2 regions of the Lysinibacillus sp. A1 genome follow, and region 2 is predicted to be linked to the other one. Evidence: riboswitches for the same ligand, from Rfam matches in the RefSeq annotation. Region 2 holds a riboswitch; the other holds the start of a gene.
What was found. A riboswitch is a leader RNA that binds a small molecule or an ion and turns the genes downstream of it on or off. The one in region 2 is predicted to bind FMN.
Positions count from the first base shown of each region.

Region 1: another riboswitch for FMN. It lies ahead of PI85_RS12555 (ECF transporter S component); the one in region 2 lies ahead of ribE (riboflavin synthase).

Region 1 covers NZ_JSZM01000012.1:625,633-633,226, forward strand. The annotation lists gene sigX (RNA polymerase sigma factor SigX) at 1-136, shown strand, start outside; gene PI85_RS12550 (hypothetical protein) at 133-1,416, shown strand; FMN riboswitch at 1,570-1,757, shown strand; gene PI85_RS12555 (ECF transporter S component) at 1,978-2,565, shown strand; gene PI85_RS12560 (sodium-dependent transporter) at 2,747-4,093, shown strand; gene glnA (type I glutamate--ammonia ligase) at 4,285-5,619, shown strand; gene PI85_RS12570 (hypothetical protein) at 5,697-5,894, shown strand; partial or broken gene PI85_RS12575 (NUDIX hydrolase) at 5,915-6,292, opposite strand; gene PI85_RS12580 (transcriptional regulator) at 6,489-7,594, shown strand, end outside.
Region 2 covers NZ_JSZM01000009.1:83,063-90,656, forward strand. The annotation lists gene PI85_RS06725 (YibE/F family protein) at 1-193, opposite strand, end outside; gene PI85_RS06730 (YibE/F family protein) at 190-1,314, opposite strand; gene PI85_RS24615 (hypothetical protein) at 1,520-1,681, shown strand; gene PI85_RS06735 (ABC-F family ATP-binding cassette domain-containing protein) at 1,923-3,548, shown strand; FMN riboswitch at 3,661-3,786, shown strand; FMN riboswitch at 3,905-4,030, shown strand; gene ribE (riboflavin synthase) at 4,237-4,875, shown strand; partial or broken gene ribB (3,4-dihydroxy-2-butanone-4-phosphate synthase) at 4,903-5,493, shown strand; gene ribE (6,7-dimethyl-8-ribityllumazine synthase) at 5,539-6,006, shown strand; gene PI85_RS06755 (spore germination protein) at 6,157-7,594, shown strand, end outside.

The DNA of each region.
Region 1 (7,594 bases), on a different contig from region 2:
GGATTTATCGATTGCAGAAACGGCGCAAATACTTGATTGGACAGAAGCGAAGGTAAAAACAACCCAGCATCGAGCCATTAAATTTTTAAGGCAACAGCTACAGCCGATCAGAGAACAGGAGGCGAAACGGCAATGACACATAAGCCATTTGATGATGAGCAGCTTGAACATGTACTGAACAATGCCCCTAAGCTTTCTGACCACCGTTCGAAAGAAGATATATTAAATCGGTTAATGGCAGATGCTCGCTTGCAAGATAATATACACCTTCAAGAAACTATGCAAGAACCTATAGAAGATGAACCATCTCAACAGGAAGATGCTACCATTAAAAAGCCTACGACGAGATCAAAAGTACGTAATATGCAGATTTATATGAGTGTAGCCGCAGTCTTTGTGCTAACAATACTAGTTGGCACAATATTGAAGAACAATCAAGGTGAGCAAAAAGATCAAGCGAGTATGCCTGAAACGGCTCAGTTTTCGACGATGCAAGAGGATTCAGCAGCAAAGGAAGCGGCCACGCAGGATGAAATGCTGGATTCCAAAAGTATTGTTGCGGAACATGAGCGCATTTTATCTTTACGTACATCTGTCTATGAGGAGGATGTAAAAGATGCTGTCGTATTTCGTATTGGTTTGGCAGGGCGTGATGCGGAAAGTGTTCCTATGACGTATGTGATTCCAAATGAACGTGTGGCTACTGATTTTGGAGAAGAGAAGCCTTCTACCTTACGGATATATGAAAAGTATGCTCCTCAAATTGACGAGGAGGCTAAAGGGTTTACAGAGTATCATCCTTATAAAGGTGAGCTGAAGGAAAAGGATGATAAGCTTATCCATGTCTTGCCAAAGGGGAATGACTATGATGTTGCCTCTGCTGCAGTAAATGAATATAAAGGCACAATGGAAGACACATTCTCAGACTCTGAATACACCGAAGTGGAAATCCAAAATGAAGATGGAACCCCGTATGAGTTTTCTCAAGAAGGTGAGCCAAGTCAAGGAATGTCCTTAACGAATGCAAAGCACTATAATTATTACTTGTACCATGATTCCAATGGTGCAGAATATTTATCACCAGATTTCCGTCAATCTTTTGAGACAGTCACAGAGGCACTTACACTGATGAAAAATAAAAATGATGATGTCTATACATCGGTAGTGCCTGAAAATGTAACATACACAGTCACTGAACAAGCGGAAGGTGTAGTTGTGACTTTTGATATTCCGCTTGATTTAACATCTATGGAACCAATACGAGCTACTCAATTAATTGAGGCCATGATGTTAACAGCTGCTAGCTTTAATCAACAGCTCCTTTTAGATAATGTTGTGCAAGAAAGCTGGGAAGGCTTTGATTTAAAGGGTTATTTACCAAAGCCAGTGGGACCGAATAAACAGTTTTTACCATAGTCGAAGGAAGAAAAAACAAGAGAGGCATTCCTGCATGGCGGGAGTGCCTTTTCTATTTATAAAACATAGCAATTTAATCGGATTTTTTTGAGCAGAACTATTTACTTTTACTTCGTAATTCATTATAGTAAAGCTGTAGAATAAAATAATATGATTCATCTTCGGGGCAGGGTGAAAATCCCGACCGGCGGTAATAGAGTCATAAATCGCTAATGAATATATTCATTAGCTCGCTTGATTTATGTTAAACTCTTCAGCCCGCGACCTGTGCGAATTTTCGCATGGCTGACTTGGTGAAATTCCAAGGCCGACAGTTAAAGTCTGGATGGGAGAAGATGGAGGTACGATCGTCATTCATTGTCATGAAATGAACTATGACCGAGCGCTTTTTTTGTATGGTTTATTAAACAGTGCTCAAAAATTAGTTGATGAGGACGCTTATTCGTTATGCCTTTCTCCCTTATGCTTTATTAAACGCATAAGGGTTTTTTCATGAAACAATTGAAAGATCGTCACCTTTCTTCTTGCGAGATTGAATCAGCAAAGAGGAGAGAGTTTTCTATGAAGAAAAATGTCAAACTTCAATCGTTTATTACGATTGGCATGCTGAGCAGTATTTCATTTTTATTAATGCTTTTTAATTTCCCGATTCCGCCATTCCCAGCATTTTTGGAAGTGGACTTCAGTGATATGCCTGCCTTACTTGCGGCAATCACAATGGGACCTGTAGCTGGTATTTTAGTAGAATTGTTTAAAAATGTGTTGGATTGGATTTTCTCAGGCACTCCAACAGGCGTTCCTGTAGGGCATATGGCTAATTTTGTAACAGGTATTTTATTCATCTTGCCAGTAAGCTTTATTTTTAATCGCTTTAAAACAATCGCTGGCCTTGTTGGAGGTTTAGCAATGGGAACAATTGTGATGGCAGTAGGAATGAGTGTTTTAAACTATGCTGTATTTTTACCAATGTACACTTACTTCTTAGGAATGGAGCCTGTTGTAGGTGATTCACTTTATAAAATGATTATCGCTGGTATTTTACCATTTAATATTGTCAAAGGGATTTTATTAACGGGTATTATGGCGTTATTATTTACGACAATGCGTAAATGGATTGACCGCCAGCGTTCTATGTATATAACAAAATAAAATGTACTAAGCCTCGAGGGATGAACTCGAGGTTTTTTTATGGCGGAATATAGAAAGAAAAATAGAAAAAGGTAACGGGTTGTCAAAATATAACTAGTTCTTTTTTAGTAATACCTAGTCGAAAGCTATATTTTCATGTAAAATTAGAGAAGAGTTTAGAAAGTTAGAGGAGTTTGAAGAGATGAGTGGAAAAAAAGGACAGTGGTCTAGTAAGTTAGGATTTATTTTAGCATCAGCAGGTGCTGCAATTGGACTAGGAGCGATTTGGAAGCTCCCGTATGTAACCGGACAAAGTGGAGGAGGCGCGTTTTTCTTAATCTTTGTATTGTTTACATTATTAATTGGGCTCCCGATGCTATTATCTGAATATATTTTAGGACGAGGTACACAGTCAGAGGCAATCACTGCCTATAAAAAAATTGCTCCTATGAAAAAGGGATGGGCATGGATTGGCCGCATGGGTGTTCTCGGATGTTTTTTATTACTAACATTTTATAGCGTTGTCGGTGGCTGGATTTTTATTTATAGTGGGCTAGGCGTAGCGGGTGCTGTCATTGATCCGGCTATTGATCCTGGAGAACTATTTGGAAAAATAATTGAGACACCTTGGATTACAATTGTAGGTTTGGCTTTGTTTACATTAGCAAACGTACTTGTTATTTCATTAGGTGTCCAAAATGGTATTGAAAAGGCGAATAAATGGATGATGCCATTGCTCTTTATTATGTTCATTGTCCTAGTGATTCGTGCTGTCACATTAGATGGCGCCATGGAAGGGGTAAAATTCTTTTTATGGCCTGATTTCTCAAATATTACCGGAAAAGCCTTATTAGAAGCTTTAGGGCAATCCTTCTTTGGGTTAGCCGTTGGATTTTCTTGTCTTGTTACATATAGTTCCTACCTCAAAAAAGATGTGAGTCTACCGAATTCAGCAGGCTCCGTCGTTATGCTAACGGTACTTGTTTCATTTTTAGCTGGACTAGCTATTTTCCCGGTCGTTTTTGCTTTTGATTTAGAGCCGGCAGCTGGGCCGGGCTTGTTATTTATGGTGCTACCGACAGCATTTAGCCAAATGCCATTTGGGGAAGTATTTTTAGCGATGTTTTTATTATTATTCTTATTTGCCACATTAACGTCCTCGTTTAGTTTATACGAAATTATTGTTGCGGCATTTATGGAAAATAGTCAGAAGTCTCGTCTGGTATGGACTTCATGTCTTGGTGTAGTTGTCTTTCTTGCGGCCATCCCAGCATCTCTTTCCTCTAGCCTGCTAGCGAATGTATCGGTTTTTGGAAAGAATATTTTTGATGCAACTGACTTTTTAGTATCAAACTTAATGCTGCCATTGGGGAACTTGTCCATTGCAATTTTTATTGCATATGTAGTAGATAAAGAATTTGTGAAAAGAGAACTGCTAATGGGAAGCCAGATGGGGCAGGGGTATTATTCGATTTACAGGATGTTAATGGTAATCATAGTACCAGCTGTCATTCTCGTAGTGTTCGTTAATATGCTATTACAATTTTAAAAATATATAAGGTGTATCCATTTAGTCAATGGGTACGCCTTTTTTATGTATCGAAAATCAAGATAAATATATTCTAAAAGAAAGATGTTATAAAACCTTACATACATATTGCTAAAAATAAAAAAATGATGTATTTTAAAAGCAGTTATAAAAAAAGTGTGTTAATTAAATTTACATTGGAGTGGTGGAAAATGAAACATTATACAAAAGAAGGTATTATACGCCGAGTAAAGGAAGAAAATGTGAAGTTTATTCGCCTACAATTTACTGATATATTAGGAACGATTAAAAATGTAGAAATACCTGTGAGTCAATTAGAAAAAGCTTTAGACAATAAGGTTATGTTTGATGGCTCTTCGATTGAAGGCTTTGTACGTATAGAGGAATCTGATATGTATTTAAGACCAGATTTTAATACATTTGTCATTTTTCCTTGGACAGCTGAAAAAGGTAAGGTCGCGCGTCTTATATGCGATATTGCAAGGCCAGATGGGTCACCATTTGAAGGAGACCCACGCTCTAATCTAAAGCGCGTTTTAAAGGAAATGGAGGAGTTGGGTTTCACTTCCTTTAACTTGGGCCCAGAGCCAGAATTTTTCCTTTTTAAGCTGGATGAAAAGGGGCATCCGACACTTGAGCTAAATGACAGCGGAGGTTATTTTGACTTAGCTCCGACAGATTTAGGGGAGAATTGTCGTCGGGATATTGTTTTAGAGCTAGAAGGGATGGGCTTTGAAATTGAGGCTTCTCACCATGAAGTAGCACCTGGACAGCATGAAATTGATTTTAAATATGCTAGTGCCATTGAAGCATGCGACAATATTCAAACATTTAAATTAGTCGTAAAAACAATTGCTGCACAGCATGGGCTACATGCAACATTTATGCCGAAGCCACTATTCGGAGTTAACGGCTCTGGTATGCATTTTAATCTTTCGTTATTTGAAGGGGATAAAAATGCATTTTATGATGAACACGCAGAACTTCAATTAAGTGCAACAGCTCGTAGCTTTATGGCAGGAATCATCCAGCATGTACACGGATTTACGGCGATTACGAATCCACTTGTTAATTCTTATAAACGATTAGTCCCAGGCTATGAGGCTCCATGCTATGTTGCGTGGTCTGCTCAAAACCGTTCACCACTTATTCGTATACCAGCAGCTCGAGGATTATCAACTCGTGTTGAATTACGTTCAGTTGATCCAGCGGCGAATCCTTATTTAGCAATGGCTGTGATCTTGGCTTCGGGGCTTGATGGCATACGCAAGGATTTAACGCCTCCAGCAGCGGTAGATCGCAATATTTATAAAATGACAGGTCCAGAGCGTGAATTAAATGGCATTGATAGCTTACCATCTTCATTAGAGCATGCGTTAATTGAATTAGAAATGGATTCAGTTGTACGAGATGCTCTAGGTGATCATATTTATGAAAAGTTTAATGTTGCCAAAGAAATCGAATGGGATAAATACCGCACACGGGTCCATAACTGGGAGCGTGAGGAATATTTAACGATGTACTAAAAAATATTGGAGCTAAAAAGCTCCAATATTTTTATACTGACTTTCATACCCTTTATTAAGGAAAAGGGGTGTGGGTAATGACACAAACGACTCAAGTTGTGACAATTCAAAACAATGATATTGTGCAATTTGAACATGATATTAATCGGGCTTTATTAGATTTAAGTTACTTTTTCATACTTGATATCAAATACAATACCCTCTATATCGGAGAACAAACGGTCATCCATTCTGCCTTAATTATTTATCAACATCCAGAAGAGAACAGCCAGTAATTTTATATGTAAAAGGATGGTCATGTCGAGAAGACGTGACTTTTTTTATGGAAATAAAGATAAGAGAAATGATCGATCTTCTGGGAATGTCAATGCTAGTCGTGCAACATCATCTTTAGATTGCCATGCGATATCATAAATTAATTCGTCAGGATCATGAATAGTCATTTGTCCACCAATGACGACGGTTTCAAAGTAATGGACTTCTACAACTGCATTATTTTTTCTATAAATTTCCTTGATGATAGTAACTGTATAGCCTGTTTCTTCGTATACTTCGCGAATACAGCATGACTGGAAATTTCCAATGCCTCCTTTCCACCTGAAGGTACAGCCCAAGTTTTTTCTTCCTCCTTTGATCCTTGCAAAACCATTAATAAACGATTTTCTGCGTTCATACAAATAGCGGCAGAGCCTTGCCATTTAACCAAATGAATAACCTCCCAACTACCTTGTCAATTCTATTTTTACTTAAAATGGTATTGTTGTAAATCATGTAATAGCTTTTATATGAAATTTATATGCATTCTATATGGTTTTGATATAATATAATTATCAAATTTTTCATGTGGATTGAACAGAGGAGGGGTATTCTTGAAAATACGATTAGGTCTTATAGGTCCTTCAGACTCAATTGAATTTGTTGAATCTGTCCTGAAAAATTGGCCAGAATTTATATGTACATCGATAGAATGTCTAACAGAAGAGCATTTAGAGGAGAAAATAACTCCGCTACTTAAGGAAGAAATGGATATGTGGTTATGTACAGGGCTAATTACATATAACATTGTACAAAGCTGGAGTCAGCTAGAAACACCCATTTTTTATGTTGTTTATAAAGGCTCATCCTTATACAAAACGGTATTAAGAGTACTATATGAACGGAAAATTGAGGTCAATGAAATTAGCTTCGATGCTGGTAATAGTGTTACATGGGAGCAAGCTTTAGTAGAGGCGGGTATCGAGGAAAAACCAAAATTTGTTGAGTCAGACACGATTTCATTAAATGAACTTGTCCAATATCATTTTAAACTGTGGGAAAGTGGTCAAACAAAGGCAGCCATTACAGGTCATCCTATACATCATGAATTACAACGTCTTGGTGTACCAACTTATCGTTTATTTCCATCCTCTATGGCAGTAGAAGCGGTTATCACAAATATGCTACGGACATATGAAATGCTTCGGTATAAGGCTACACAAATTGCTGTTCAAATTATTGAGATTGATCCTTTTTTAGAGATGGCTAAGGATAACTTCTCAACGAATGAGCTATTTAGAATCGAGCTAAAGATGATGGAGCATTTACTGACCTATACAAAAAGTATTCATGGCTCCATTAAGTCCACGAGTTTTGGGCGGTATATCATATTTACGACTAGAGGATTAATGGAAGACATTACGAGGAATTTTAGCCAAATGCCTGATATGGAAGATTTCACATTGCTGGATCAAGAGGCGATGACTTGTGGAATTGGCATTGGACAAACGGTTTATGATGCAGAGATAAATGCGGGTAATGCCCTCCTTCGTGCCAAGGAATGTGGAAAGGGTTCATGGATGGTTTGTTTTGATAATAAAAAAATAGCTGGACCATTAGGCAAGCCGGAGCAGCTTACCTATTCCTATACGTCAGAACAATTAGAAACACTTAGTCAAGAAACTACACTTAGTGTCATGACCTTAAATAAACTGAAGTC
Region 2 (7,594 bases):
TGCAACTGATAACAGTGCACGCAATAAACGTCAGGACAATAGGGCTGTTTTTAGGGTTTGTCATAAGGAAAATAGTCACAAAAAGTACGCCGAAATTTAAAAATAAAGATAGAAATGAGCGTAAGCCTTGCTTTCCTCCGACTACCACCATTAAGAAACATAAAATGCCTGCCAATACAACGATGACATTCATGCTTTCACCCTCTTTCGATTAATGAAAAAAATAACGGTATATTGACTAATCGGTATGGTGAGGACGACTCCAATGCCTCCTGCAAGTGCACGAGCTAGCTCTAATGAAAGATTCAAAGATAGTGTCAGTCCTAATGTTGAAGAATTTTTCAAATAGAGTATGACCATTGGTATGGAGCCACAAATATACGCGAAAAATAAAATGCTTGTAATGGTGCCCATAATGTCTTTTCCAATTTCATGACCGGATGCTTTTAAAGCTTGTAAAGAAATACGAGAATCCTGTTCGTATAGGGCGAAAATAGAAGAGGACATCGTAATGGCAACATCCATAACAGCTCCAAGTGAACCAATAAATAAACCAGCCATAAAGACGGTTCGGTAGGGACGTGTTAAAAATTGCATTTCCTCATAGCGTAGACCATTTTCCCCCGTCAGCCACATCACAGCTGTGCTAATTATGAGGGCTATCATTGTCCCTAGAAGTGTAGAGATAATGGCTGCATATGTTTTCGTATTCAAACCACTAATCAGTAACAAGGAAATAACGGTAAATAATAGGACACAAACCCCACTTATAAATAATAAATTGAGGATGCCATGCTTTACGTAAAGGTCTAATGCAAATGTTAAAATGCAGGCATTTACGACTAAGCTAATAATGGCAAATAAACCTTGTCTCTTACCAATGAAGAGTAGCACAAGGATAAAAATCCAAGCGATCATCATAATTGTTTGATCTCGTTTCAAATCGAGAATGGTGCCCGTTAACTCTGATTGTGTTGAATGTGCGTCTATGGCGACAAAGATTTCATTGCCGACATGGTATTCTTGATCAAAGGCACCAGATGAAGAATAGTCATTCGTTAAATTAATCGTTTGTCCTTTGTGCTGCCCATTTTTAAGTACGGCTTTAATTTGCTGTGTATACAACATATCTTCATTCTCATACATATCTGTTATTGGCTCAGAATCTGTCACTTTGACTTTCAGAATTTCAGCAATAGGTCTATCATAAAATTGTTCATTATGATGAACGAAAAAAATAGATAGTGCACAGCCAAGTAATAACAAGGCATAGAAAATACGTTGTTTATAGGTTATGTTTTTTAAATAGTGCAATGGAATGACCTCCAAATTAGTGGACTGAATAGTCACTTGTACAGGAACGATTTTAAGAATTGTAAGTTCCAATATATTCTCAAGTTTAACGATAGGAATGATAGATTCCAAGGCATTTATGCTAAAAAAAGCGGGAGGACATTTGTATTCTAGAAAAAATATGTTAGATTATTTAATACTATAAATACGAAGGGAGGGCGAAGTAATGGAAACTGTTTGTGCGAAAGGTTTAACTGAAGTAGAGGTAAAATCTTACAATCTTTGTGGGGATTTGCTGGCTAAGGGAGAAGTGTGCCCTTTTTTAAGCAAATTTCATATCGATGCAGGTTCCGGTTGCTTTTTGCCTTCTTTATTTCTTACTGATTGACATCCAATTAAATGGGATGTATAGATTGCTAGGCGCCGGTTCGTAACGGCGCTTTTTTTGTTTAATTATAAAATTTAACATGCCCTTTTTCTCATAGGGATGTTTGTAAGGTGCCGTTTTATGACGGCGCCTTTTTTGTGTTTGAAAGGAGTGAAGAGTGATGTGTAACCTTATATGTCCATTTATTTCTTGAGCAATTCGCTCAGTAGTAATGGATAAAATAAATAAGGAGATTGAAAAAATGATACTTCAATTAAATGGAATTAGTAAGAGCTACTTGGGAGAACCAATTCTTTCAAAGATAACCATGAAAATAGAACATGGCGATCGGATTGGACTAATAGGTGTAAATGGGGCAGGGAAATCAACGCTACTAAAGATCATTACAGGGGATCTTCCCTATGATGAAGGCGATATTTTTATAGGGAAGAGAATGAAACTAGGCTATTTACGACAAGATAGTGGGTTGCAGCCAGACCATACGATTTGGACTGAAATGCTTGGGGCATTTACTGAGCTTCAAGAGGCTGAAAAGGAACTCCGAGAGCTGGAAATGCAGATGGGTGAGCCTTCCTGCATAAATGACCATGAAAAGCTAGAACAAGTAATGACGAAATATGCCAGCAAGTCAGATTGGTTTTCACAGCAAGGTGGCTATGATGTTGAGGCAAAAATAAATAGTATGTTAAATGGTATGGGCTTTGGTAGCATCCCAACAAACACACTTATCGAATCATTAAGTGGTGGACAGAAAACTAGGCTGGCACTTGCTAAAATTTTACTAGAGCAGCCGGACTTGTTGCTGTTAGATGAACCAACTAACCATTTGGATTTTGCGACTTTAAATTGGCTTGAAAGCTATTTACGTGGCTATCAGGGAGCTATTATTGTTATTTCGCACGATCGTTACTTTTTAGATGCCCTTGTCAATAAAATTTATGAGATTGAACGCACCCATGGAACAACATACAGCGGTAACTATTCTAAGTATGTGGAAAGCAAGGCGAAAAATCGCGAATTAATGGAAAAAAAATATACGATGCAACAGCAGCAAATCGCCAAAATGGAGGATTATATTGAGCGGAATATTACGATGGCTACTTCCTCGAAAAGCGCTAAGAACAAAAGGAAGCAGCTTGAACGAATAGATCGTCTTGAAAAGCCTCAGAAGGATCTAAAACACGCACAAATGACATTTGCTACAGATAAGAGATCTCATAAAGAAGTGTTGAAGGTAAAAGATGTAGTGCTCTCCTATCAGCTAGAAGATAGCAAAAAAATATTATTGCAAGATATTGAGTTTTCATTGGATAGAGGCGATCGGGTCGCATTAGTAGGTCCAAATGGTGTGGGGAAATCAACGCTTTTGAAGGCGTTATTACATGAATTGTCTCCGGACCGTGGCGTTATCACATGGGGAAATGGTGTGACAATCGGCTATTATGATCAAGAGCAAGAGACATTACATCCTAATAATATGGTATTACAAGAGGTTTGGAGTACTTTCCCTTCAATGGAAGAGGCAAAAATACGATCAGTACTCGGTAATTTTTTATTTACGAAAGAGGATGTATTTAAAAAGATAGACTCCCTTAGCGGTGGGGAAAAAGCACGTGTAGCGTTAGCAAAGCTTATTTTGCAAAAAGCCAATGTACTTATAATGGACGAGCCGACCAATCATCTTGATTTATTTAGTAAGGAAGTATTGGAGGAGGCGCTATTGCAGTTTGATGGCACCTTATTATACATTTCTCATGATCGTTATTTTCTTAATAAGCTAGCCAATAAATTGCTTGAATTATCACCAACTGGGATGACGGCCTTTTCGGGAAATTATGATGATTATGTTCAAAAAATAAGCCATTAAAGGATTTAGGGGCCACCTCTATAGCAAGAGGTGGCCCCTTTTTAAAAAAATTACAAACAGAAGTATAGATAATATAATTAAATAGTGTTATCGTAAGAACTAGCTAAATAAAATGATCCTTCGGGGTAGGGTGAAATTCCCAATCGGCGGTGATGAAGCAATTCAAAGTCCGTGAGCGCAAGCTGATTTGGTGCAAATCCAAAACCGACAGTAACAGTCTGGATGGGAGAAGGGTATAAGTGCGAGCTTTTTAAATTCAATGTAATTTAGAAGGTCTATTTAACTATGCATTTATGACACTACTTCCCGCAAATATGTTGGGGAGTTTTTTTATTTAGCCAATCAATTGAATAGAAGATGTTCTTCGGGGTAGGGTGAAATTCCCAATCGGCGGTGATGAAGCAATTCAAAGTCCGTGAGCGCAAGCTGATTTGGTGCAAATCCAAAACCGACAGTGATAGTCTGGATGGGAGAAGAACAAATAAGATACTAGTCTATGGAAAAAATGTATATCCAAATAGGCTTATTTATTGATGTCTTATACTCCCAAAACCCCTTTGTCAAAGGGGTTTTTCTTTTTATATGAGTTTTAAGAAGGGAGACGGATAGAAACGTAAGAGTGACGGATAAAAACTCAAAAACCACAGATAGAAGCTATGAAAGATCAGTGTGAAAGCAGGTGAAATAAATGTTTACAGGTATTGTGGAGGATATTGGCACTATTAAAGCCTTGCAAAGCGATAAGAACAGTATGAAAATTACGGTTCAATCATCTAAAATTGCTGAAGATGTGGGATTAGGGGATAGTATAGCGGTCAATGGTGTTTGTTTAACGGTGACTCATTTTACGGATCAAGAGCTTACGATGGATGTTATGCCTGAAACCGTCAAAGCTACAAATTTACATCAGCTAACAATAGGGGATCCGGTTAATTTGGAGCGTGCGATGTCTGCTAATGGGCGATTTGGGGGCCATTTTGTTGCTGGTCATGTCGATGGTGTTGGGAAGATTTTACGAAAACGTCCGATGGCCAACGCGGTTTATATTGATATCGAATTGTCTGAGGAACTAACAAATTTCTGTATTCCGAAGGGCTCCATAACGATTGATGGCACAAGCTTAACAATTTTTCATGTTGAAACGAATCAGGTCACGATTTCACTGATTCCTCATACTTACAAGGAAACGATTTTAGGTATGAAAAAAGTGGGCGCTTTCGTCAATGTTGAAACAGATTTAGTCGGTAAATATATTTTAAACGAAATGAAAAATGGGCAAGGCAAGTCAATGATTACTAGAGATTATTTAGCACGACATGGTTTTTAAAATCACATAATGAGGAGATGAAAAATAGTGCTACATGCAATTGAAGATGCCATAGAGGATTTAAAGCAAGGGAAAGTAATCGTCGTAGTGGATGATGAGGATCGGGAAAATGAGGGGGATCTTCTAGCGCTTGCTGAATTTATTACTCCGGAAACGATCAACTTTATGGCGACTTATGGCAAAGGGCTAATTTGTACGCCGATTTCGCAGGAGCTAGCACATCAGTTAGATCTGCACCCAATGGTTCAGCATAATACGGATAACCATCAAACAGCCTTTACCGTAAGTATCGATCATATGGACACAACAACGGGAATTAGTGCCTTTGAGCGTGCATTCACTATACAAAAAATGTTGGGGTCTCAGGCAAAAAAAACTGATTTTCGTCGGCCAGGACACATTTTTCCACTAATCGCAAAGGATAATGGTGTCTTAGAGCGAAGGGGCCATACGGAGGCGAGCATTGATTTAGCCAAGCTTTGTGACAGTATTCCTGCTGGAGTGATTTGTGAAATTATGGGAGATGATGGTCACATGATGCGCTTTGATGAGTTGACAAAGTATGCAGCACATCATGGATTAAAAATGATTTCCATTGAGGAGTTAGCCGCTTATCGTAGTCAATCATTTACAACAAACTAATAACGAGGGAGATATAAAAAAATGGGTCAAACATTTGAAGCACAATTAATTGGGACGGATTTAAAAATTGCGGTAGTCGTAGGTCGATTCAATGAGTTTATTACAAGCAAATTATTAGATGGTGCAATGGATGGATTAAAAAGACACGGTGTAGATGAAGCATCCATTGATGTTGCATGGGTGCCAGGAGCTTTTGAAGTGCCTTTTATTGCGAAACAATTAGCAGAGACAAAGAAATATGATGCCATTATTGGTTTAGGGACTGTTATTCGTGGTTCTACAACACATTATGACTATGTGTGTAATGAGTCGGCAAAAGGTATTGCGAATGTATCCTTAACGACCAATGTACCAGTTATTTTCGGTATTGTTACAACAGAAAATATTGAACAGGCGATTGAGCGTGCGGGAACAAAATCAGGTAATAAAGGCTATGATTCCGCGATATCGGCAATTGAGATGGCTAATCTACAAAAAATGATTGGTTAAGAGCATCCTAAATAGGTTATCACAGTATTTGTTTCTTGAATAATTTTTATGTCCATGGGAAAAATATGCCTAAGTATATTTATTACATGTCGTAGTTTTCATAAATGTACTAAATTCGAGCAGGCTCAGTAGGAGATGAGAAGTATTTCAATGGAACAAATGATGAATTTGAAAATGTTGAAATCACTATTTCAACGCTCTGCTGATATAATATTCCAACAGTATAAATTTCAGCAACATACAGTCCATATGATAACCTGTGATGCTATGATAGACGAAGAACTCCTTCAAACGGTTGTGGTCGAACGTGTTCAATCCTTATTTAACTGTGGTTCTGATGAAACGTTAGAGGAGCTTATCGAACAGCATCTTCATGTGCCCTATTTACAAAAGGTCACTAAGAAAGAAGATATGATTACAAGAGTCTACAAAGGCCATGTCTTATTATATTTTGAGGAAGATCATTTGATTTATTCCAGTGATATTTCAAATAGACCTAATCGTGAGCCGGGGGAAACAACGCTTGAGTTAGTTGTAAAAGGACCAAGAGATGATTTTATTGAAGATGTATTTATTAATATAGCTTTATTACGAAAACGTTTACCTACGAATTCATTTAGTGTAGAAACATTAGAAATCGGTCAACGCTCTAAAACAACGGTAGCCGTACTATATATGGAAGACATTGTGAATTTAAATATGTTAGAACAAATCCGATTACAATTACAAAAAATTGATACAGATATTGTCGTCAATGGTGATTTACTGATGGAGGCAATTGAACAGACGGCTAAAGTTCTCCCTAGACATGATTATACGGGAAGACCCGATTTTGCTCTTCAAGCATTAATGAGAGGGAGAATACTAATAATGATCGATGGCGTTTCCTATGCCATGATTATTCCTGCCAATATTATGCTGCTCTTTAAAACATCTGAGGACAATGAATATCCAATCATTGTCAGTTCAATGGAACGGGTGCTCCGAATATTTGGGATACTGATCAGTATGTTACTTCCTGGTTTTTGGCTAGCCGTAACAACCTATCATCAAGAGCAGCTCCCCTATCTTTTACTTGCGACAGTGGTTGAATCAAGAACGGGATTACCGTTCCCGACGATACTTGAAATCATGATGATGCTATTTATGTTTGAAATGTTCCGTGAGGCCAACTTACGCTTGCCAAGTGCCATCAGTGGCTCGATCAGTGTTGTTGGAGGGTTAATAATTGGAGATGCTGCCATTAAGGCTGGCGTGACAAGCCCTTCGATGATTGTAATCATTGCGATTTCAAGCATTGCTGCATTTACATTGGTCAATCAAGCCTTTGTAACAGCAATGAGTATTTTTCGATTAATTATCATTTTATTTTCAGCCTTTTTCGGTCTTTTTGGATTTTTTATTTCGGTCTTTTTCATTATTATCTATGCAGCAAATATGCGTGTACTCGGTGTGCCCTATATTAATTTTAGTGCAGATTTTGAACAGGGTAATATTGGAAAATCCTTACTGCGTTTATCACCGAAAGGTTATAGTCTAAGACCGTCCTTCCTAAAACCACAGGACCAGACACGAACGGCAAATAATA